One region of the Dactylosporangium sp. NPDC005555 genome, then DNA from elsewhere that is predicted to be linked to it. Evidence: riboswitches for the same ligand, from Rfam matches in the RefSeq annotation. Region 1 holds a riboswitch; each other region holds the start of a gene.
What was found. Region 1 has a riboswitch for cyclic di-AMP ahead of ABZS58_RS02680 (NlpC/P60 family protein). Riboswitches for the same ligand answer to the same signal wherever they lie in the genome.

Region 2: another riboswitch for cyclic di-AMP. It lies ahead of ABZS58_RS29840 (hypothetical protein); the one in region 1 lies ahead of ABZS58_RS02680 (NlpC/P60 family protein).
Region 3: another riboswitch for cyclic di-AMP. It lies ahead of ABZS58_RS22280 (NlpC/P60 family protein); the one in region 1 lies ahead of ABZS58_RS02680 (NlpC/P60 family protein).

The regions. Positions count from the first base shown of each region.
Region 1 covers NZ_JBEXDG010000002.1:4,013-9,352, forward strand. Annotated here, with positions in the region: gene ABZS58_RS02655 (IS1380 family transposase) at 1-1,358, shown strand, start outside; tRNA gene ABZS58_RS02660 (tRNA-Gly) at 1,655-1,728, opposite strand; gene ABZS58_RS02665 (pyridoxamine 5'-phosphate oxidase) at 1,738-2,244, opposite strand; gene ABZS58_RS02670 (MarR family transcriptional regulator) at 2,311-2,763, shown strand; gene dcd (dCTP deaminase) at 2,777-3,358, shown strand; gene ABZS58_RS02680 (NlpC/P60 family protein) at 3,393-4,364, opposite strand; cyclic di-AMP (ydaO/yuaA leader) riboswitch at 4,373-4,515, opposite strand; gene ABZS58_RS02685 (LamG-like jellyroll fold domain-containing protein) at 4,623-5,300, opposite strand.
Region 2 covers NZ_JBEXDG010000030.1:73,805-81,633, forward strand. Annotated here, with positions in the region: gene dnaE (DNA polymerase III subunit alpha) at 1-590, shown strand, start outside; gene ABZS58_RS29820 (hypothetical protein) at 614-1,993, shown strand; gene ABZS58_RS29825 (hypothetical protein) at 1,954-2,241, opposite strand; gene ABZS58_RS29830 (cyclase family protein) at 2,238-2,900, opposite strand; gene ABZS58_RS29835 (LysR substrate-binding domain-containing protein) at 2,975-3,853, shown strand; gene ABZS58_RS29840 (hypothetical protein) at 3,842-4,858, opposite strand; cyclic di-AMP (ydaO/yuaA leader) riboswitch at 4,861-5,000, opposite strand; gene ABZS58_RS29845 (HPF/RaiA family ribosome-associated protein) at 5,229-5,687, shown strand; gene ABZS58_RS29850 (condensation domain-containing protein) at 5,799-7,220, opposite strand; gene ABZS58_RS29855 (ferredoxin) at 7,362-7,580, shown strand; gene meaB (methylmalonyl Co-A mutase-associated GTPase MeaB) at 7,640-7,829, opposite strand, start outside.
Region 3 covers NZ_JBEXDG010000019.1:18,254-26,082, reverse strand. Annotated here, with positions in the region: gene ABZS58_RS22285 (methyltransferase domain-containing protein) at 1-173, opposite strand, end outside; gene ABZS58_RS22280 (NlpC/P60 family protein) at 215-1,222, opposite strand; cyclic di-AMP (ydaO/yuaA leader) riboswitch at 1,231-1,379, opposite strand; gene ABZS58_RS22275 (ABC transporter ATP-binding protein) at 1,670-2,443, shown strand; gene ABZS58_RS22270 (ABC transporter ATP-binding protein) at 2,461-3,225, shown strand; gene ABZS58_RS22265 (long-chain fatty acid--CoA ligase) at 3,311-5,122, shown strand; gene ABZS58_RS22260 (branched-chain amino acid ABC transporter permease) at 5,119-6,006, shown strand; gene ABZS58_RS22255 (branched-chain amino acid ABC transporter permease) at 6,003-7,103, shown strand; gene ABZS58_RS22250 (ABC transporter substrate-binding protein) at 7,127-7,829, shown strand, end outside.

The DNA.
Region 1 (5,340 bases):
TCTTGGCCCTCGCGCGGCGGTGTGACCTGCACGGGGTCGTTGCTGCCCGGCTGCGGGTGCCGACGGACAAGGGGTCCAACGCGTCGGGGAAGGTCGCCACGATCGTGGCGGGCATGGTAACCGGCGCCGACTCGATCGACGACCTGGACGTGCTGCGCCACGGCGGTATGCCGGTCCTGTTCGACAGCGTGTACGCGCCTTCGACGCTGGGGTCGTTCCTGCGGACGTTCACCCACGGCCATGTCCGGCAGTTGCAGGCCGCGGGACGGCAGTTCCTGGTCCGGCTGGCCGGGCAGGCACCGTTGCTGACCGGCGCCGACGCGGTCACGTTCGTCGACGTCGACTCGCTGCTGCGCAGGGTCTACGGCAAGCAGAAACAGGGCGCCGCGTTCGGTCACGCCAAGATCGGCGGATACCAGGTCCTGCTGCGGGGCCTGAACCCGCTGATCGCCACGATCAGCACCCCGGACGCGGCACCGGTGATCGCCGCGACCCAGCTGCGCGCCGGCAACGCCGGCTCAGCCCGCGGCGCGGCAGCCCTGGTCGCCGAAGCCGTCGCCACGACCAAGGCCGTCCTGGCGGCGCAGTCCACCACCACGGCCACCACCACGGCGTCGCCCGCAACGGCGGTACCGAGCGAGATCGTGGTCCGTGCAGACTCAGCGTTCTACTCCCGGACGGTGATCACCGCCTGCCGCCGCGGCCGGGTGCGGTTCTCCGTCACCGTCCGCATCGACGCCAAGGTGCGGCGGGCGATCGCCGCGATCGGCGAGGACGCCTGGACCGAAATCCGTTACCCACAGCCGGTCTGGGACGACGACCAGCAGCGGTTCATCTCCCGCGCGCAGATCGCCGAGACCACCTACACCGCGTTCGAAGGCACCCGCCACGAAGTCACCGCCCGGCTCATCGCACGCCGCGTCCCGGACCTCAACAAATCCACAGTGGACGATCAGGGTGAGCTCTTCACCGTCTGGCGTTACCACGCCGCGTTCACCGACAGCCCGTACGTCCTCGTCCAGGCCGAAGCCCAGCACCGCGGCCACGCCATCATCGAACAGGTCTTCGCCGAACTCATCGACGGACCCCTCGCCCACCTACCATCGGGCCGGTTCAACGCCAACAACGCCTGGCTGGCCTGCATCGCCATCGCCCACAACCTGACCCGCGCCGCCGCCACCCTCGCCGGACGACCCCACGCCACAGCCCGCGCCGCCACCATCCGCAGACACCTCATCAACATCGCCGGCCGGATCAGCCGCCACGCCCGCGAACTCACCATCCACCTGCCGCAACACTGGCCCTGGCAACACAACTGGCTACGCCTGTTCACCAACGCACACGCCCCACCCACCTGACCATCCACAGGACAGACACACGCAGCCGACGCCGGCCACCCCCCAGCACCAGACCCACCGAGCCACCGAGCGCACCGACAAACCGGCCGGTCACCCCCACACGCCCCGATCAACACTCCAAGATCATGAACTGACATCAGCACAGCGTCGAAATTTCATCGGTGGATCAGGGCTGAGTCGCATCAGGACAGCTGACAGTTGAGCCAATGGCACGCTAATGGCCCGCGGTGGGTTTCGAGTGACCAGACATGCAAGAGGCCCTGGCTGGACATATGTCCTGACCAGGGCCTTTGTCGTGGAGCGGGTGAAGGGAATCGAACCCTCACTGTCAGCTTGGGAAGCTGATGTTCTGCCATTGAACTACACCCGCGAGCGACGCCTACTGTACCGAATCCGCGGGCGTCGTGCACGGACCATTCCGGCGGGCTCTGGGAACTCGGGCTAAGCGGTCGCGCCAGAGGGTCCTGGTGGAGGTGAGGGGGGAGTCGCGTTGGACGATCATCGCTACCTCGATGGTGAGGGCGTAGAGCTTCCAGTCCACGCGTTGGGCCGCTCGCATCTGCAGGGCGAGGGAGGCCACGACCAGGGGATCCATGACCGGGGCAGCGTGGCCTGAGAGATACGCCTCGTCGGAGGTGTCTTCGGCGGGGAAGCTGTGCAGCGCGTAGCGGCCGTCCCGGTCCAGGTCGTGGCGCTTCGGGGAGGGGAGGATGAAGCAGTAGAGGCCCTCGTCGGTGATGACGGGCATCACGGGGTGGACGCGGGGTCCTCCGTCGGGGCGGATGGTGGCCAGGTAGCCCATGCCCGGGCCGTACTGACAGATCAGGGTGCGGATGGCCGTCGCCAGGAGGGGCTCGGCCGCGGAGAATGAAGCCCACGTCGCCATGCCTCCAAGTTACTCGTACACGTGTACGAAAAGTGTGTGATTCCACGAATGAAGGACAATGGTCCGGTGGGTGACACCGACGCGCTGATCGACCTCCTCAGGAAGTTCAACCTCGAGGCAGACCGGTTCGTCGAGGTGTTCACGCGGGCGCACGGGTTGCACCGCACGGATATGAACGCGGTGGCGTACATCTGGCGGGCAACGGAGGAGGACACGCCGCTCACGCCCGGGGAGCTGGCCAGGACGCTGAGGTTGAGCCCGGCGGCGACGACGGCGCTGCTCGACCGGCTCGAGCGGGCCGGCCATGTCGAGCGGCGGCACGACCTGGCGGATCGGCGTCGGGTACACCTCGTGATGCAGCCGTCGGCGAAGGACCTGGCGCAGGCGTTCTTCGCGCCGCTGGGGCGGCACATGCGCGGGGCGCTGGAGGAGTTCGACGAGGAGGAGCTAGCGATCACTACCAAGGTCCTCAGAAAGATCAACGAGGCGACCGCGAAGGCCACTGAAGAGGCGGCGTAATAGGGTCACAGACGTGCTGCTCTCCGACCGTGACCTGACAAAAGAGCTCGCCGACGGCCAACTCCGGCTGGAGCCCTTCGAAAAAGACCTGGTCCAGCCGTCGAGCATCGACGTGCGGCTCGACCGCTGGTTCCGGGTGTTCAACAACCACCTGTACACCCACATCGACCCGGCGACGCAGCAGGACGATCTCACCGCGATGGTCGAGGTCGAGGACGGGCAGCCGTTCGTGCTGCACCCGGGGGAGTTCGTGCTCGCCTCGACGCTCGAGGTGATCAGCCTCGGCGATCAGCTGGCCGGCCGGCTGGAGGGCAAGTCGAGCCTCGGGCGGCTCGGGCTGCTGACGCACTCGACCGCGGGGTTCATCGACCCGGGGTTCTCCGGGCACGTGACGCTCGAGCTGTCCAATGTGGCCAACCTGCCGATCATGCTCTGGCCGGGGATGAAAATCGGGCAGCTGTGCATCTTCCGGCTGTCGAGCCCGTCAGAGCATCCCTACGGGTCCGCGGTCTACGGCAGCAGGTACCAGGGCCAGCGCGGCCCGACGGCGAGCCGCTCCTATCAGAACTGGCGCACCTGGCCCACAACGACGTAAGGGGGCCGAAGCCCCCCTTGGTCGAAACCGGAAACTAGCCCACTCTGCCGTATCCCGCGATCGGCGCACTGTCGATCTTCTTCATGCGGACCACGTCGCCGCTGGTCGGGGCGTGGACCATCCAGCCGCCGCCGACATACAGGCCGACGTGGTGCAGGTCGCTGTAGAAGAAGACCAGGTCGCCGGCCTTCAGGTCGGCGCGGGTGACGCGCTTCGTGTCTGAGTACTGCCACTTCGTGTAGTGGCGCAGCGTGTGGCCGGCCTGCTTCCACGCGTACAGCGTGAGGCCCGAGCAGTCGAACGTGCTGGGACCCTCGGCCGCCCACACGTACTTCTTGCCGATCTGCTGGCAGGCGACCTGCGCGGCCTTCGCGGCGTCGCCGCCGGAGTATTCGACCGGGCAGGCGACGGGGCGCAGCTCGCCGGTCGCGCCGCCGGACCCATACGCCTTGGTGCGCATGTCGTTGAGCTGCTTGATCTCGGCGTTGATGGTGGTCTCTTTGGCCGCCATCTCGGCCTCGGCGGCCTTCTGCGTGGCGATCAGGTCGTCGAGCGGCTTCTTCTGGTCGTCGAGGACCTTCTTGCTGTCCATGACGTCCTTGATGCCGGCGGCCTCGTCCTTGGCCAGCATGTTGAGCATGACCAGCTGCTCGGCGAAGGTGTCCGGCGAGCCGGTCGTCATCAGCGCGTTGAAGCTGGAGACGCGGCCGGTCTTGTACTGCAGGACCGAGAACGCGCTGACCCGCAGCAGGGCGGAGTCGACCTGCGCCTGGAGCGGGTCGATCTGGTTCTTGAGTGCCGTCTGCTTCGCCAGGTTGGCCTTCAGCTCGCCCTTGAGCTGGTTGTGCTGCTCGATGATGGGCTCGACTTCATTCCACTTCTTGTCGATCTGCGCTTCGAGCTCGGCCGGGGTCGGGTCCGCCTTGGCGGCTCCGGTGATCCCGATGGCGAGCGACAGGCCGCCGAGTGTAGCGACGAGGAGCCGAACCAGACGGTTGGGCCGCATCGAGGAGATACTCCTTCTTCCAGCCGCCTACCGGGTTAGCTGACGGGTTCGGACGGGAAGGTCGTCCTACCGCGACGTGTCGCGGATTCACCCCAAATGGCGCAGGTGGGTCCCCGGTTCAAAGAAAAATTCGACTCGGCGGTGCCGTCTGGCGCGCCCGTGCTGGGCGCGGACATCCATCCGACCGGAATTCACGTTATGGCGACCGCTCCGAACGGGCAAGTCGATCCTCGATTGTTGTCCGAATTGGGCGAAAAGTCAGGCCACTCCGGCGACAAACACGTCATCAATTGCACCGATGAACTGGTCGTTGTTCGCACTGGTGCCCTTGCCACCAATACAGAGGGGATCCGGGTTCACTATGGACAGTGACGAAGGGATCGGCGATCTTCCCTTGATCCGACCGTCGACAGCCACTGTGAGCAGGGCGTCACTGCGCGAACACTCGATCTGGTGCCACCGTCCGTCGGCCACGGTCAGCGACGCGAGGGCTACATAAATGGTAGGTCCAGAAGTGCCGACAATCACACAACTGGGACGCCCCGCGGCACCGTCCACCTGCAACTTGAACTGACTGCCACCGACCGAGAACCCTTTTTGCAGCACATTGGCGCCCTTGGAAGTCTCATCCGGCGCTACGAGCACACTGGCGCCATAGGTGAACGCGCCCTGTCCCGGATTGAGGAATTCCGCGGGGCCGCTCTGCAGGATGGCACGTGCACAACTCTCCGCACCGTAATGCTCACACGGCTGCGGAAATCGCACCGCGAGTCCGCCGTTGTGCGGCACCGTCGACAGGTCCCCGCCGGCCTTGCGGACCCGCAGCGGCAGCCGGCCCGCACCGTCCAGGACTGGACCGATGATGCCGCTGTCGAAGGAGTACCGGATGCCGGTCGCCCGATGCGCGGCGGCCGCCGCCGAGGACGGCTGGACCACCGCGGTCGGTGCGGCGGAGACCGAGGCACGACCGGAGGAC
Region 2 (7,829 bases), on a different contig from region 1:
TGTACGTGTCCGACCACCCGCTGTTCGGCCTGGAATCGGTGCTTTCGAAGGCCGCCGACACCGTCATCAGCAGCCTGTCCGAGGAGGGTGCCGTGCAGGACGGTGCCGTCGTCACCCTCGCGGGCATGCTCACCGGCGTGCAGCGGCGCATCACCAAGCAGGGCAAGCCGTGGGCGTCGGCGACCCTGGAGGACCTCGGCGGTGCCGTCGAGGCGTTGTTCTTCCCCAACACGTATGAGCTCGTCGGCCAGTACATCGCCGAGGACGCCATCGTCGTGGTGAAGGGCCGCGTCGACCGGCGCGACGAGACGCCGCGCCTCATGGCGATGGACCTGTCGATGCCCGACATCACCGTCGCCGACGAGAACCGGCCCGTCGTGCTGTCGCTGCCCGCGACCCGGTGCACGCCGCCGCTCGTCGACCGGCTCAAGGAGATCCTGCTCAACCACCCGGGCAAGGCCGAGGTGCACATCAAACTGCAGAACGGATCGAAGATCACCCTGCTGCGCCTCGGGCCATACCATGTCGCCCCCACCACCGCGCTCAAGGGCGACCTGAAGGCGCTGCTGGGCCCGAACAGTTTTTCCTGAACCGCTCACGGTAGGGTCGGCGGGTGCATACGCACGCCTTAGCCGACGGCCTGCGCCCGCGTCGGTCGCTGTGGCTCTCGCGGCGTGCCCGGTGGTCCGCCGCGGTCGTCGCGGTCCTCGTCGTGGCCGTGCTCGTCGGCGCGTTCGTGTATCGGCTCAACCAGCGGCCCTACGCGTTCGACCGGCTCACCCGCGTCGGTGAGGCCGGCCTGCCCGGCGCGGTCGAGGGCCCCGGCCTGCGCGCGGTCCTGGACAGCAGCCGGGCTTTCGTCGGTTACCAGGCGGGCCCGGGAGCCACTGGGCGCTTCCACCTCAACGCCGTCGACGTCGACAAGCCCGGCGGCCCGCCGATCTGGACCAACACGGCGCTCACCGGCGTCGAGTCGTTCAGTTTCGCCCGCGGTTCCGTGATCGTCACCGGCGCCCCGGACGGCGCGGGCCGTCGCACGATCACCCTGCTCAACGCGTCCAACGGGGTGCCGTTCATCAAGTTCGAGGTCGTCGCCGGGGACCGCTGGGAACTCGTCGGCAAGTACTTCGTGCGGTACCGCGGCGCAGACCACAAACTCGTCGTCACCGACGTCGGCACGCAGAAGGAGATCGCCGTCCTCGACCAGCCGGGTGGCCCGGAGAGCTTCTGGCTGACCGACAACTGGAGCCACCAGCAGGTCCCGACGTCACCGGACGGCGCCGCCATCGACGAGCCTTTGACCGTCGACCCGCACCTCGTGCGTACCGTCGCCGACCGCGGCATCGAGGTGCTGAGCCTGTCCAGCGGCAAGCCCGACGACTCGGCGCCGGGCGTCGCCGGGCCCGAGGACCTCGTGTACCCCTACGAGGAGCAGGTCTTCGTCGCCGCGCCCGGGCCCGGGTACCGCGTCCAGGCGCACGACCGGTTCGAGCTCGGCAAGGTCCAGTGGACGTGGACGTCACCGGACGCGCAGGCCCGCGTCGGGTTGCTCACCGCGTGCGGGGAGCGGCGCGTCTGCGCGGTCGAGCCGCACCGGGTGACCGCCCTGGACATCCGCACCGGCGAGGTCGCCTTCCGCGTCGACGTCGACGGCGCCACGACCCTGCTGCCCGTCGGCGACCGGGTCATGCTCGGCGACGACAGCGGCGCGGTGCTGCTCGACGACACCGGTCGTGTGGTGCGGCGCTGGCCCGGCAGGCGCGCCGCCCGCCTCGACGAGGGCAGCTATCTGCTGCTGCCCGCCGAGGCGCCGACCGGTCCGTTCAGCCTGCTGGGTGTACAGGCGGGCAACGGCGCGACCCGTGACCTGGGCGCCCTCGAGGTGGCCCTCGGCACGTGCACGTGGAGCCACACGTATCTGGCGTGCGCGTCGGCGCCGGGCCGGTTCGTCTTCTACCGGGTCAGGACGCCCTGGTATTCGGGGCGGCTCTGACGCTGCTTCTCCCGGCGCTGCCGCCTCGCCAGGCGGAAGATCGCCACAGCGCCGATCGCGACCCACACGACGTTGAGCACGGCCGAGGGCCAGGCGCCGTTGACGGCCGAGTTGAGCGCGAGCGCCGCGCCGCCGGCGATGTTCAGGCCCTGGAAGACGGCGCCGTCACCGGTGATCCGTTTCGTGGAGACCAGCGCGTACGCGGCGAGGAGACCGGCGGCGCCCGCCCAGCCGATCACCGCGATCATGAGGTCACCGCGTAGGCGCGGACGGTGAACGTGCCCATGCCCGCGATCCGCGGCGGCACGGCCGTGAACTTCCACCCGTCGAGGGGGAGCCGGTCCAGGTCGGTGAGATGCTCGACGACGAAGATCCCGGCGTCGAGCAGCCCGGTGTGCGCCGGGCGGGTCAGGTCCGCGACGTCGTCGATGTTGACCGAGTCGATCCCGACCAGCGCGGGCCGCCGCGCCACCAGCCACTCGACGGCGTCGCGGGTCAGGAACGGCGCGGCCGGGTCACCGTACGCCGGTGTGCCGAAGTGCCTCGACCAGCCCGTGCACACGAGGACGGCGCGATCGGTGACGTCCGTGGCGGCCTTCTGGAGCAGCGCCGCGTCGATCGCACGCTCACCCGTGGCGTCGACGAGGACGCCGGGCAGGTCCGCGACCCGTTCGAGCGGGACGTCGGTGAGGTCGCCGCGGCCCTCGAACCGGTGCGCGGGTGTGTCGAGGTATGTGCCGGTGTTGGCGATCAGGTCGATGCGGCCGATCTGGAAGTCGGTGCCGGGCGCATACCTGCCGCGGGCGTCCTCCCGGGACAGGTAGTCGCTGATCACGGGGCCGGGCATGCCCGGATAGGTGACCAGCCCGGCGTGGATGGGGTGGCTCAGCTCGATGAAACGACTCACGCCTCGCATCGTGGCAGACAGCGCAGCTAACGTGTGAACGAGATTTCCTACAGTTGGACTGAAGCGGGACTGCATTGAACCTCGATCCGCGCCGTCTCGCGGTGCTCGCCGCGATCGCCCGGCGCGGGACCCTCGCCGGCGCCGCGGCCGCGCTGCACGTCACCCCGTCGGCGGTGTCGCAGCAGCTCGCGCAGCTGGAACACACCGTCGGCCGCCCCTTGGTGGACCGGTCCGGGCGCCGCGCGGTGCTGACCGCGGCCGGGCGGGTCCTCGCCGCCCGCGCCGAGGCGATCGGGCGTGAGCTCGCCGAGGCGGAGCGGGAGCTGGCCGCCATGTCCGGCCGCGCCGCCGGCCTGGTCCGGGTCGGGGCGTTCGCGACCGTGATCCGGCACATGCTGATCCCGGCCCTGGCCACGCTCGCCCGCGACCATCCGGACGTGACCTGCTCGATCACCGAGCTCGACGGCCCGCCCGCGCTGCGCGAACTGCGCCTCGGCGGCCTCGACGTGACGATCACCGAGCGGGACGCCACGCTGGGCCTGGAGTCGCGGCGGCAGGTCAGCGCCGTGCCGCTCGGCGAGGACCCGTACCGGGTCGTGGTGCCCGCAGGCTGGCCGCCCGTGCACTCGTACAGCGACCTCGCGGACCGGCCGTGGGTCGCCGGGCCGCCGTCCTCGACGACCGGACAGATCCTGGACCGGCTCGGCCGCGAGCGTGGCTTCACCCCGCGGCGGGTGCACGCGTGCGTCGACTATCCGGTCGTCCTCGCGCTCGTCGCGGCGGGTCAGGGCGCCACGATCGCGCCGGACCTGGCGCTGCGGGACGTGTCCTCGTTGAACCTGCGGGTGACCGATCTCCCGGTCGCCGGTGCGCGCCGGCTGGACGCGCTGGTCACCGCCGGCAGAGCGGCCCTGCCGGCGGTGTCGGCGCTGCTGTCGGTGTTAGTAGATTGACATGTGCACGTGGTTGGTGTGGTCGCTGCTCGGGTCGCCCTGACCGCTGCCGTACGAGTGCCAGCCGCCCGCCGGCGTCCAGATCTGCTTGAACCAGATCACGTACATGACGCCGAGCGCCTGGGCGTTCTTCACCAGCCAGGCGGCGAGCTGCGTGCCGTACTCCTTCGACGCGCCGGTCGCCACGCCGCCGAAGTCCTTCGCGTCGGCGGCGAAGTCACAGGCCCGGCCCTTGGGGTGCTCATACGGCTCGCCCGGCGGCCGCCAGCACGACACGAAGTGGCCGAAGCCCGCCTTCTGCACCTGCTGCAGGGCGTGCAGCGTCCGCGGGGTCAGGCAGCCCTTCGTCGTCGGGTCGGCGGTGCCGCACGACTCGGCCGGCCAGGAACCGTCGGCCCGCCGGGGTGCGGGCTCAGCGGCCTTGCCGGTGGTGTTGCCGCTCCACGTGGTGGACGCGTCGACGGCGTTCTTCGACTGGGCGAGGGCCTCCTCGAGCTCGGCCTTCTGCTTCGTCATCACCGCCATGCTGGCCTGCTGCTTGGCGACCTCGGCGTCGATGGTCGCCTTCGTCCTCGTCAGCTCCTCGCGGGCCTTCGTCACCTGCTTGAGCTGTTCGGCGTTGCCGCGCGCGATGACCTCCAGGGTGCTCACGCGGTCGGCGAACACTCCGGGTGTGCCGCTGTCCAGCAGCGTGGCCGCGCTGCGCAGGCCGCCGCCGTTCTGGTAGGCGGCGATCGACATCGACTGGGTGTCGTCGCGGAGCTCGGCGTACCGCGGCTCCAGCTCGTCCTGCTGCCGCTTCAGGGTCGTCTGTCGTGCGAGCGACGCCGTCAGGACGTTCTGCGCGTCGATGTACGCGCGGTTGGTCTCGTCGAGCTTCTTGATGAGCGCAGGGTCGCCACCCTCACTGGCGTACGCCTGTGAGGCCGTGCCGAGCACCACGGCCGGGGTCAGGAGGATCGCGAGCGCCGTCAGGGCGGCGACGATCCACGGAGGTCTGGACATACTGTTCCCTCCATCGGCCGCCTACCGGGTGAGCTGACGGATTCGGGACGGAACAGTCGCCCCTACCGCTCCGATTCGAGCGGATTCACCCCAAGAAACGTGGTTCCCCGGCCCGCTGGGCACGGCTCGCCGCCGGCCCTCGCCGGCGCGGTCAGCACCTACGAACGGGGCCGCCGCCGACCCTAACCACCTGCGCATTCATCCTTTTCACGGACCTTCGGTAACGGCCCGGTGGCGGTCCGCTCGGGGGCTCTGCGGGTGGCTCGAGGAGGTGGTAGGCTAGCCTCCTAGGAAGGTTTGGGGGACATGAACAGGGTCATTGCGGGGTAAGCGGTGATGGTCAAGGCAAGCAACGGAAGGGGTCTCGGACATGTCGAGAAGTGCTACGAGCACACCGGCCACAGTCGAGGACTGCCTGCGCGTCGGCGCCGGCTTCTCCCAGGGGGACAGGGTCTGGATCGCCGAGCAGTTCGCCACGCTCGACAGTCACCTGGCCGGGTTTCCTGTCGACTCCACCGAGTTCGAGGTGTCGGTGAAGGACCGGTCCGCCCGTGGGCAGAAGGTGACCCTGGAGTGCTGGATCGCCGGCCACCAGAAGATCGTCGCGACATCGTCGGAGGAGGACCTGCACGCCGCGATCAACGAGGTCCGCGACGACCTCCGCCGCCTGCTGAGCGACGCGAAGACCCGCCAGGAGCCGCGGCACAACCGTCGCCTCCGCGAGACCACCATCAACGACGTCATCTCGCCCGAGCTGACCCCGGCCCTGGACGCGGCCTCCGTCGGCGCCGACGCCGTCGTCCCGGATCGGCAGGAGCGGAGCGTCTGACGCACGGTTCGATCGCGGGGCGCGGACGTTGGTCCGTGCCCCGCGGTGTTCCATCGTTCGGTGCCGTGTTCGGTGCCGTGTATCGGTGGCTTTGTTCGGTGGCGCCGGCTGTCAGGCGGTGGCTTCGCGGTAGAGGAGCCTTGTGGTGGCGTGTTCATCGAGGGTGGCTCTGACGATGAGACGTTCGAGGCCGGCCAGGAAGCCGAGGGGGCCGCGTTCGCCGAGGAAGCCGTGTTCCGCGCACAGCATCAGTTCCGCGGTGTCGCCGAGGTCGGTGAGGAACATGAAGAAGTTCGCGCCCTTCGGCGTGCGGTCGATGACGGGGGCGCGCAGCTTCGTCGCCGGGAGTGCCGCGTGGATCGCCTCGGGGAGGTCCGACGGGAGCGCGGGCGGGGACTGGTCCTGGGCGGAGAAGCGGGTGTCGTTGAAGAAGCAGTAGCCGTCGGGCGTGATCCCCCGATCGGCGGCGACGTCGGCGAACAGGGCTTCGAGCTTGCCCGGGTCGTATTCGCAGTGGGCGTATGCCAGGAGTGCGGCGTCCGAAGCGCGGTGCAGCAGCTCGCCGACGGTCTCCTCGGCACTTCCCGCAGGGCGGGCGTCGCGTTGCTCGGGGTGGATGTCGAAGGCGAGTCTGAAGAGGGCGTTCTGGTTGAAGGCGCCGACCAGAGCCCGGCTCGCCGGGCGGAAGCGGGTCGCCACGATCATGCGCAGGAGGGCATCGGTCCCGCCGGTGTATGCGGCCAGCTGCAGCGTGATCCCCGCCAGAAGGACCGTCGCCGGCGGGACGCCGAAGCGGGCGGCCAGGCTGTTGGTCGCCAGGGCCAGGGCGGGGGACTGGATCTGGCCCCAGTCGAGGTTGGGCGGGCGGCCGTCGCGGATGCTCTCGATCATGCGGGTGGGGACGCCGGTGAGGTGCTTCGACCAGTAGCTGAGCGCTTTCGCCTCGCGGCGCAGGCCGACGGGGGAGGTCTCGTAGTCGACGCGTTGCAGCGGCTGCTGGCCCGGGTCGACGACGACCGGCGGGTCCTGGAGCAGGTTGAGCAGGTCGCCGCGGACGATCGCGAGGCTCGTGCCGTCGACGGCCATGTGGCTGGCGGCGAGCAGCACGGCGACCGGCTCGTCGTCGCGGACCAGCACCGCGGCCCGCAGCGGCAGGTCGGCGCCGATGTCGAACCATGGTCTGCGCAGCTGCTCGCCGAGGTCGGCGGCGGCCTCGTCGGTGCCATGGTCGCCGATGTCGTGGACCCGCAGCGGGATGTCGCCCTCGCCGACGACCCGTTGCCGCGGCCCTTCGGGGGTGTCGACGTAGAGGGTGTGCAGGGAGTCGTGCCGTTCGACGAGGTGGCGCAGGGCCTCGGCGACGTCGCCGAGGCCGCGGCCGGTGGGGACGGGGCACTGGACGAGGAGGTTGAGGGTCGAGTCGTCCGGTGGCAGCCAGCGGAACACGTCCCAGATCGCGGCCTGCGCCCAGATGAGCGGGCCTTCGGCGGCGCGGCCGGAGCTGAAGTGCACGGTGGTGGGAGGTAAGGGCATCGAGTCACCTTCTGCCGGAACTGGGTCAGGGTGAGCGCCTAGAAGCTACGACCGTCGTTGAACTTTTTCAATCGTCCGTACGAATCTTGCCAACTCCGGTAAAGGCAGCAAACAATGGCGGAGTTCGATAGGTTGGTTCACATGTGGCGGATCACCGTGGACCACACGTGCATCGGGTCGGGTAGCTGTGCGGGCATCGCCCCGGACCGCTTCGAGCTGGACGATGTGCAGGGCCGGGCGCACCCCGTGCGCCAGGACGTCGCACCCGACGACGAAGCCGTCCTCGACGCGATGGCCTCCTGCCCCATGGAGGCGATCAGCGTCGTCGACCTTGCCACCGGCCGGTCCGTCGAGATCTGACCCGCCGCCGCTGGAGGCAGACGGTCGTCAGCGCCGCGCCGGGGGTGGAAGGCGGCGAGTCAGCGCTGCGCCGGGGGGTGGAGGGCGGCGAGGAGGGCGTCGGCGGCCTGGCCGGGGGTCATGGTGCCGGCGCGGACCTGGGCTTCGAGGTCCGGGGCGAGGGCGCGGACCGCAGGGTCGGCGTGCAGGCGGTCCAGCAGTGTGCCGCGGGCGGTCTCCCAGATCCACGCGACCTGTTGCGCCTCGCGG
Region 3 (7,829 bases), on a different contig from region 1:
ACCGCCGCGTCCGGATACCGCGTTGCCAGGGTCGCGGTCAGCGTGCCGGGCCCGCAGCCGAGGTCGACGACCGCGACCGGCGCGGTGGTCGTGATGCGCGCGACCAACTCGTGGAAGGGCCGCGCCCGCTCCTCGGCGAAGCGGCTGTACTGATCGGGATCCCAAGAGGCCATGCCCCAATCTTGCCGGGCATGGCCTCTTGGGAAGGACGGGACTAGGCGACGACCTTGACGCGGCCGAAGCCCCGCAGGTTGCTGCGGTTGATCGAGGACTTCTGCACGGTCTTGCCGGTCGTCGGCGCGTGGATCATCTCCCCGCCGCCGATGTAGAGCCCAACGTGGGTGATTTTGTCGGTGGAGGAGCCGAAGAAGACCAGGTCACCCGGAGCGGCGTCGGCCTGCGAGACACGGGCGGTGCCCTTGTACTGGTCCTGGGCGATCCGGGGGATGCCCGTGCCGGCGGCCTTCCACGACGCCAACGTGAGACCGGAGCAGTCGTAGCTGCCCGGACCGGCGGCGCCCCACTTGTAGGGCTTGCCGATCTGGTTCCACGCGAAGGTGACGGCCTTGCCGGCGACGCCCGACACCGCGGGCGGCGGACCGGCCGGCTTGGTCGCCGCAGCGGTCTTGGTGCTGCCGGCCGCGGAGGCCCGGCGCTTGAGGTCCTCGAGCTTCTTGACGTCGCCCTCGATCTTCTTCTTCTGGACCTCGAGGTCGGCCTTCTTCGCGTTCTCCGCGGCGATCGTGTCGTCGATCTTCTTCTGCTCGTCGGCCAGTTGTGCCTTGGCGACCTTCAGAGCGCCGATCTCCGACTGCTGGTGCTTGTTGATCTGCTGCAGGGTGGAGAGCTGGTCGATCAGCGAGTCGGAGGACTGCGACCCGAGGATGACCGACAGCGTGGCGAAGTTGCCCGAGGTCTTGAACGCGGCGACCGCGAGCACGTCGACGTTGGCGGTGGCGGCGGCCGCGCTGGCCTCGAACGGCTGCAGCTTCTTCTGCAGCTCGGCGTTGGCCGCCTGGGCGTTGGCGAGCTCTTCGTTGACCTTGTTGTAGGCCTCGACCGTCGCCTCGAACTCGTCGCCCACCTTGTCGAGCTGGGCTTCGATCTCGGCGAGCGTGGGGTCGGCCTTGGCGACACTCGCGGGCGCCACGATGACCAGCGACACGGCCCCGATGATCAGGGTGCGCAGCAGGGATCGTCTGGCGCGGTGTCCGACGGACAAGGGATGACCCTTCTTCACCGACCGCCTACCGGGTTAGCTGACGGGTTCGGGCGGGAAGAGAGTGCGCCCTACCGCGGCTTCGCGGATTCACCCCAAGGAACCTGGGTCCCCGGCTCGCACAGCGCCGTGACGGCGCTCGATTCGGCGGCGCTTGCCGGCGCCGCCCGGGCTGGGCGACGGACTGCCGGGCAGGCCGGGACCTAACTTAACGTGATCACCAGCGAAGCGAAACCCGTGCGAGTCGTTCAATATCTATTGTACTGAAAGTCCGTATCACCACGAGTTGTCGCTCCACATCGGACGGTGATGCACCACTGAAGACGGTGTTGACGGACACACAATTGGGGCTTGATTCTGCTCTGGAACCCGGTTAAATACACGTAACTTTATTCACCGTCGATGCACATAGTTCGCCCACTCCGAACACCCCCGGAGGAGCGTCACCGGATGTTGCGTGTCCAGAACCTCGAGGTCGTCTACGACGACGTGATGCTGGTCCTGCGGGGCGTCAGCCTGCAGGTCCCACCAGGACGCATCGTCGCGCTGCTCGGCGCGAACGGTGCGGGCAAGACCACGCTGCTGCGGGCCCTGTCAGGCCTGCTCGGCGTCCACGACGGCGCCATCACCAAGGGCGCCATCACGCTCGACGAGAAGCCCGTCCACAGGCTGCGGCCGGCCGCCGTGGTCCGCCGCGGCGTCTCGCAGGTGATGGAAGGGCGCAGGACCTTCGCCGAGCTCACCGTCGAGGAGAACCTGCGGCTCGGCGCCCACACCCGCCCGAAGGGCCGGGCCGAGGCCATGGACCGCATGTACGACCTCTTCCCCGTCCTCGCGCAGCGCCGCGGCAGCATCGCCGGATACCTCTCCGGCGGCGAGCAGCAGATGCTGGCGATGGGGCGGGCGCTCATGTCGGACCCGACGTACCTGCTGCTCGACGAACCCAGCCTCGGCCTCGCGCCGCGCCTGGTGGAGCAGGTCCGCGACCTGATCGTGCAGATCAACCGGGCCGGCACCGGCGTGCTGCTGGTCGAGCAGAACGCGACCATGGCGCTGTCCATCGCCGAGCACGGATACGTGCTGGAGACCGGCAAGGTCGTGCTCGACAAGCCCGCCGCCGAACTGCTCGCCGACGACGACATCCGCGAGTTCTACCTGGGACGGGCCGAACGGTCCTTCCGCGACGTGAAGCACTACAAGCGCCGTAAACGCTGGCTGTCGTAGCAACAAAAGGAGTCGCCGTGCTGCGTTTCGAAGACGTCCGGCTCAGCTTCGCCGGCGTCAAAGCCATCGACGGTGTTTCGTTCACCGTCGCCAAGGACGAGCTCTTCGCCGTCATCGGGCCCAACGGGGCCGGGAAGACGTCGATCTTCAATGTGATCTCCGGGGTGTACCGGCCGCAGCAGGGCAGGGTGCTGCTCGACGACGTCGAGCTCACCGGCCTGCGCCCCGACAAGGTCGCCAAGCTGGGGGTGGCCCGCACTTTCCAGAACGTCGAGCTGTTCCAGCACCTGACCGTGCTGGAGAACCTCATGCTCGGCCGGCACCACCACATCCGCTACGGCACCCTCGCCGCCATCGCGTGGCTCGGCCGCGCCCGGCGCGAGGAGATCGCCAACCGGGCCGTGGTCGAGGACATCGTCGACTTCCTCGAGCTCGCCCAGTGGCGCCGCCTGCCGGTGGGGCTGCTGCCGTACGGCGTGCAGAAGCGCGTCGAGCTCGGCCGGGCACTCGCGATGGAGCCGAAGCTGCTGCTGCTGGACGAGCCGGTCGCCGGGATGAACCTGGAGGAGACCGAGGACATGGCCCGCTTCATCCTCGACGTCCGTGAGGAGCTCGGCATCCCGATGATCCTCGTCGAGCACGACATGGGCCTCGTCATGGACCTCGCCGACCGGGTCATGGTCGTCGACTTCGGCGTGCCCGTCGCCACCGGCACCCCCGCCGAGGTGCAGAACAACCCCGACGTCCTGCGCGCCTATCTGGGCGAGGTGGAGGCGGCATGACCAGGCCGGAGCGAAGCGGAGCGCCTGGGCATCGTGGGCGCGGTGTCAGGTCAGGCCGACGCCGGAGCGCAGCGGAGGTGGCGGCATGACCATCGCCGAACTCGTGAAACAGCACGCGGAGCGGACGCCCGACGCCGTCGCGCTGCGGGAGAAGCACCGCGGTATCTGGCGCGAGATCACCTGGCGCGACTACTGGAAGACCGCGGAGACCGTCGCCCGGGCGCTCAGGTCGCTCGGCGTCCAGCCCGGCGACCGCGTCGCGATCCAGTCGGAGAACCGCTCCGAGTGGCTCTTCGTCGACGTCGCCACCGTCGCGGTCCGGGCGGCGACCGTCGGGCTGTACCCGACGAACCCACCCGATGAGGTGCGTCACATGCTCGCCGACTCCGGCGCGCGGATCCTCTTCGCCGAGGACCAGGAACAGGTCGACAAGGCCCTCGCCGTGCTCGACGACTGCCCCGACCTCGAATGGATCGTGTACCTGGAACCCCGGGGCATCCGCGGCCGGTACACGAACCCGAAGCTCATCGCGTGGAGCGACCTCCTCGCGTCCCACGAGGACGGCGAGCCGGTCGACCTGCGATCGGAGAGCGACGACGTCGCCACGCTGATCTACACGTCCGGCACCACCGGGCGGCCCAAGGGCGCGATGCTCACCGTCGCCAACGTCGACTTCGCGATCCGGGTCCTCGTCGAGGGCGGTGGGTTCTCCGACCCGCCACCCGGGCCGCGTGACCTGACCCTGTCGTACCTGCCGCTGTGCCACGTCGCGGAGCGGGTCTTCACGGTCTGGTTCAACGCCGCGGCCGGCGTCACCGTCCACTTCGGTGAGTCGATCGCGACGGTGCAGGCCGACCTGCGCGAGGTGCAGCCGACGATCCTGTTCGGGGTGCCCCGCATCTGGGAGAAGATGATGGCCGGCGTCACGGTCCGGCTGGCCGGCGCGTCGCTGATCAAGCGGACCAACGCGCGGCTGTGGCTGCGGGTCGCCGACCGGATCGGCGCCACCCTGGAGGCCAACGGCGGCCGGCACACCGCGGGCAGCCGCCTGCGCTACGCGATCGGCTGGCTGCTGTGCTACCGGGCGCTGAAGGAGCGCATCGGGGTCCGCCGGGTCCGCTACGCCGCCAGCGGCGCCGCCCCCATCGCCCCCGACGTGCTGCGGTTCTTCATGGGCATCGGGGTGCCGATGTACGAGGTGTACGGCATGACCGAGAACACCGCGATCAGCACCGCCAACCGTCCCGGCCGGGTCAGGCTCGGCACGGTCGGCGAGGCGCACTCCGGCGTCGAGATCCGCATCGCCGACGACGGCGAGATCCAGACCCGGCACCCGGGCACGTTCGCCGGCTACTTCCGCAACCAGGCGGCGACGGACGAGGCGATGACCCCGGACGGCTGGCTGCGCACCGGCGACGTCGGCGTGCTGCTCGACGGTACCCACCTGAAGATCACCGACCGGTCGAAGGACATCATCATCACCGCCGGTGGCAAGAACGTCGCGCCGAGCGAGATCGAGAACGCGTTGAAGGCGTCGCCGTTCGTCAAGGAGGCGGTCGTCATCGGCGACCGGCGGGCGTTCCTGACCGCGCTCATCGGCATCGAGCTCGACACCGTCGGGGAATGGGCGCAGCGCCGTGGCATCGGCTACACCACCTACCGCGACCTGTCCGCCAAGCCCGAGGTCCTCGCCCTCGTCCAGGGCGTGCTCGACGCGGTCAACGCCGGCCACAACCCGGTCGAGCAGGTCAAGACGTTCCGGATGCTGCCCAAGGAGCTCGACCACGAAGACGGTGAGCTCACCGCGACGCAGAAGGTCCGCCGCGGCGCCGTCGCCACGACCTTCTCCGCGCTCGTCGAAGACATGTACGGGAGCCGAGTGGGGGGATCAGTGTGAAGGACTTCCTCGAGAGCGTCCTGCGTGGCATTGGCACCGGCAGCGTCTACGCGCTGCTCGGCCTCGGGTTCGTGATCATCTACAAGGCCACCCGGGTCATCTCCTTCGCCCAGCCGGCGTTCATGCTGGCCGGTGCCGTCCTGGTGACCTACCTGGTGGGGCCGCTCGGCTTCTTCCTCGCCCTGGCCGCGGCCGCCGTGCTCACCGGCGGCATCGCGCTGGGCGTCGAGCGGCTCGCGGTCCGGCCGATGATCGGCCGCCCGGTCTTCACCGTCGCGATCATCACGCTCGGCATCGACATCGCCGTCCGGGTCGTCGTCAACGGCGCCATCGGCCTGGACGTGCGGCAGGTCGGCGACCCGTGGGGCCTGAAGGTGTGGAAGCTGCCCGGCGGCGTCCAGGTCGAGCAGCGGCACGTGGCGATGGTCCTGACCACCGCCGTCCTCATCGCCCTGCTGTTCCTCTTCTTCCGGTACACCCGGACCGGACTGGCCATGCGGGCCGCCTCCTACGACCAGGAGGCCGCGCTCGCCCAGGGCGTCAGCGTCGGATCGGTCTTCGCGCTGTCATGGGCCCTCGCCGGTGCCCTCGCCGCGGTCGCCGGCACGTTCGCCGCGGTCGGCGGCAGCGTCAGCGAGTCGCTGTGGCTGATCGCGCTGACCGCCCTGCCGGTGATCATCCTCGGCGGCCTCGACTCGCTGCCCGGCGCCGTCATCGGGGGGCTCGCCGTCGGCACCGTCCAGGAGCTCACCGCCACCTACCAGGGCTCGGTGCCGTGGCTCGGCGGCAACATCTCCGTCGTCACGCCCTACGTGGTGATGTTCCTGGTCCTGCTCGTGCGCCCCTACGGCCTGTTCGGCACCCGGGAGGTCGAAAGGGTATGAGAAACCGTCCACTGCTGCGCACCTCCTACAACCAGGAGCTGGCGCTGCTCGACACCACCTCGAAGAAGGTGGCCGCCGGGATCCTCCTCGCGGTCGGTGCGGCGCTGCCGTGGCTGGTCGAGGACCAGCTGCTGCAGCTCCTCGGCCTCGCCTGCGTCACCGCGATCGGCGCGATCGGGCTCAACATCGTCACCGGCTACGCCGGCCAGGTGTCGCTCGGGCACGCGTTCTTCCTGGCGATCGGCGCTTACACGGCGGCGGCCATCGCCGGCGACCCCGACGCGCGGACCATCGGCTTCGGGGTCCAGGAGATCCTGATCTGGCTGCCGGCCGCCGGTCTCGTCGCAGCGGTCGCCGGTGTACTGGTGGCCCCGCTCGCCACCCGCCTGCGCGGCCTGTACCTGGCGATCGTCACGCTCGGGCTGGTCTTCATCGGCGGCCACGTCATCAACGAGTGGTCGTCGCTGACCGGCGGGCCCGGCATCGGCCGACAGCCCCCGGCGCCGACCCTGCTCGGCTACGACCTCAACACCGGCGACGCCTTCCTCACGAGAGATCAGAAGCTGTACCTGCTGATGCTCGTGCTGCTCGTCCTCGCGGCTCTCGCGGCGCGCAACCTGGCGCGCTCGCGGGTGGGCCGGGCCTTCACCGCCATCCGGGACCGCGACATCGCGGCCGGCGTGATGGGCGTGAACCTGGCCAGATACAAGACGATCGCCTTCGGGGTGTCGTCGTTCTACGCCGGCTGCGCCGGTGCGCTGCTCTACGTCGGCGTCGGCTACTTCGACCCGACGACCTTCAACCTGCTGCTGTCGGTGCAGTACATCGCCATGGTCCTCATCGGCGGTGCCGGCACGGTCAGTGGCGCGATCCTGGGCGCCTTCCTCATCACGCTGCTGCCACGGCTGATCCGTGAGGTCCCGTCGTTCCTGCCGTTCATCAGCAACTCGCCCGCGGAGTCACCCAACGCCTACCAGCTCGAAACCGTCCTGTACGGCGTGTTGATCATCGTGTTCCTGATCTTCGAGCCGCGCGGGCTGTTCGGCATCTGGATCCGGCTCCGCAACTACTGGAAAGCCTGGCCGTTCTCGTACTGACCTTCGTCGTAAGGAGCTCCTCAATGAAGAGGTTGGGCATGTTTGCCCTCGCCGCGGTGATGACCGTCGGCTCACTCGCCGGATGTCGCGGCGCGGACAGCACGCAGGACAAGGGTTCGTCGGGCGCCAAGTCGGACGTCGGGATCACCAAGGAGCCCTGTCCGAAGTCCGAGCACAAGGACCGGGGCTGCATCTACCTCGGCATCATCTCCGACCTGACCGTCGGGCCCTTCCACGTCCTCGCCGTGCCGATCACCGACGCGCAGAAGGCGTTCTGGAAGCGGGTCAACGCGCAGGGCGGCATCGGCGGCTACGACGTCGACGCGGAGACCTACGTCCGCGACAACAAGTACAACCCGCAGACGCACAACGAGGCCTACCAGGAGATGAAGGGCAAGGTCCTGGCCCTGGCGCAGAGCCTCGGCTCGCCGACCACGGCGGCGATCCTGCCCGACATGAAGGCCAACAACATCATCGCCGCCCCCGCGGCGTGGACGTCGGCCTACGCGTTCGAGGACAACATCCTCGAGTCCGGCGCCAACTACTGCATCGAGTCGATGAACGCCGTCGACTACGCCAAGGAGAAGTTCGCGCCGAAGACCGTCATGGCGGTGCACCTCGCCGGCGACTACGGCGACGACGCCGCGGCCGGGGCGAAGATCGCCGCGGAGAAGCTCGGCATGACGTTCATCAACGTGAAGACCGACTCCGGCACCGACAAGCAGG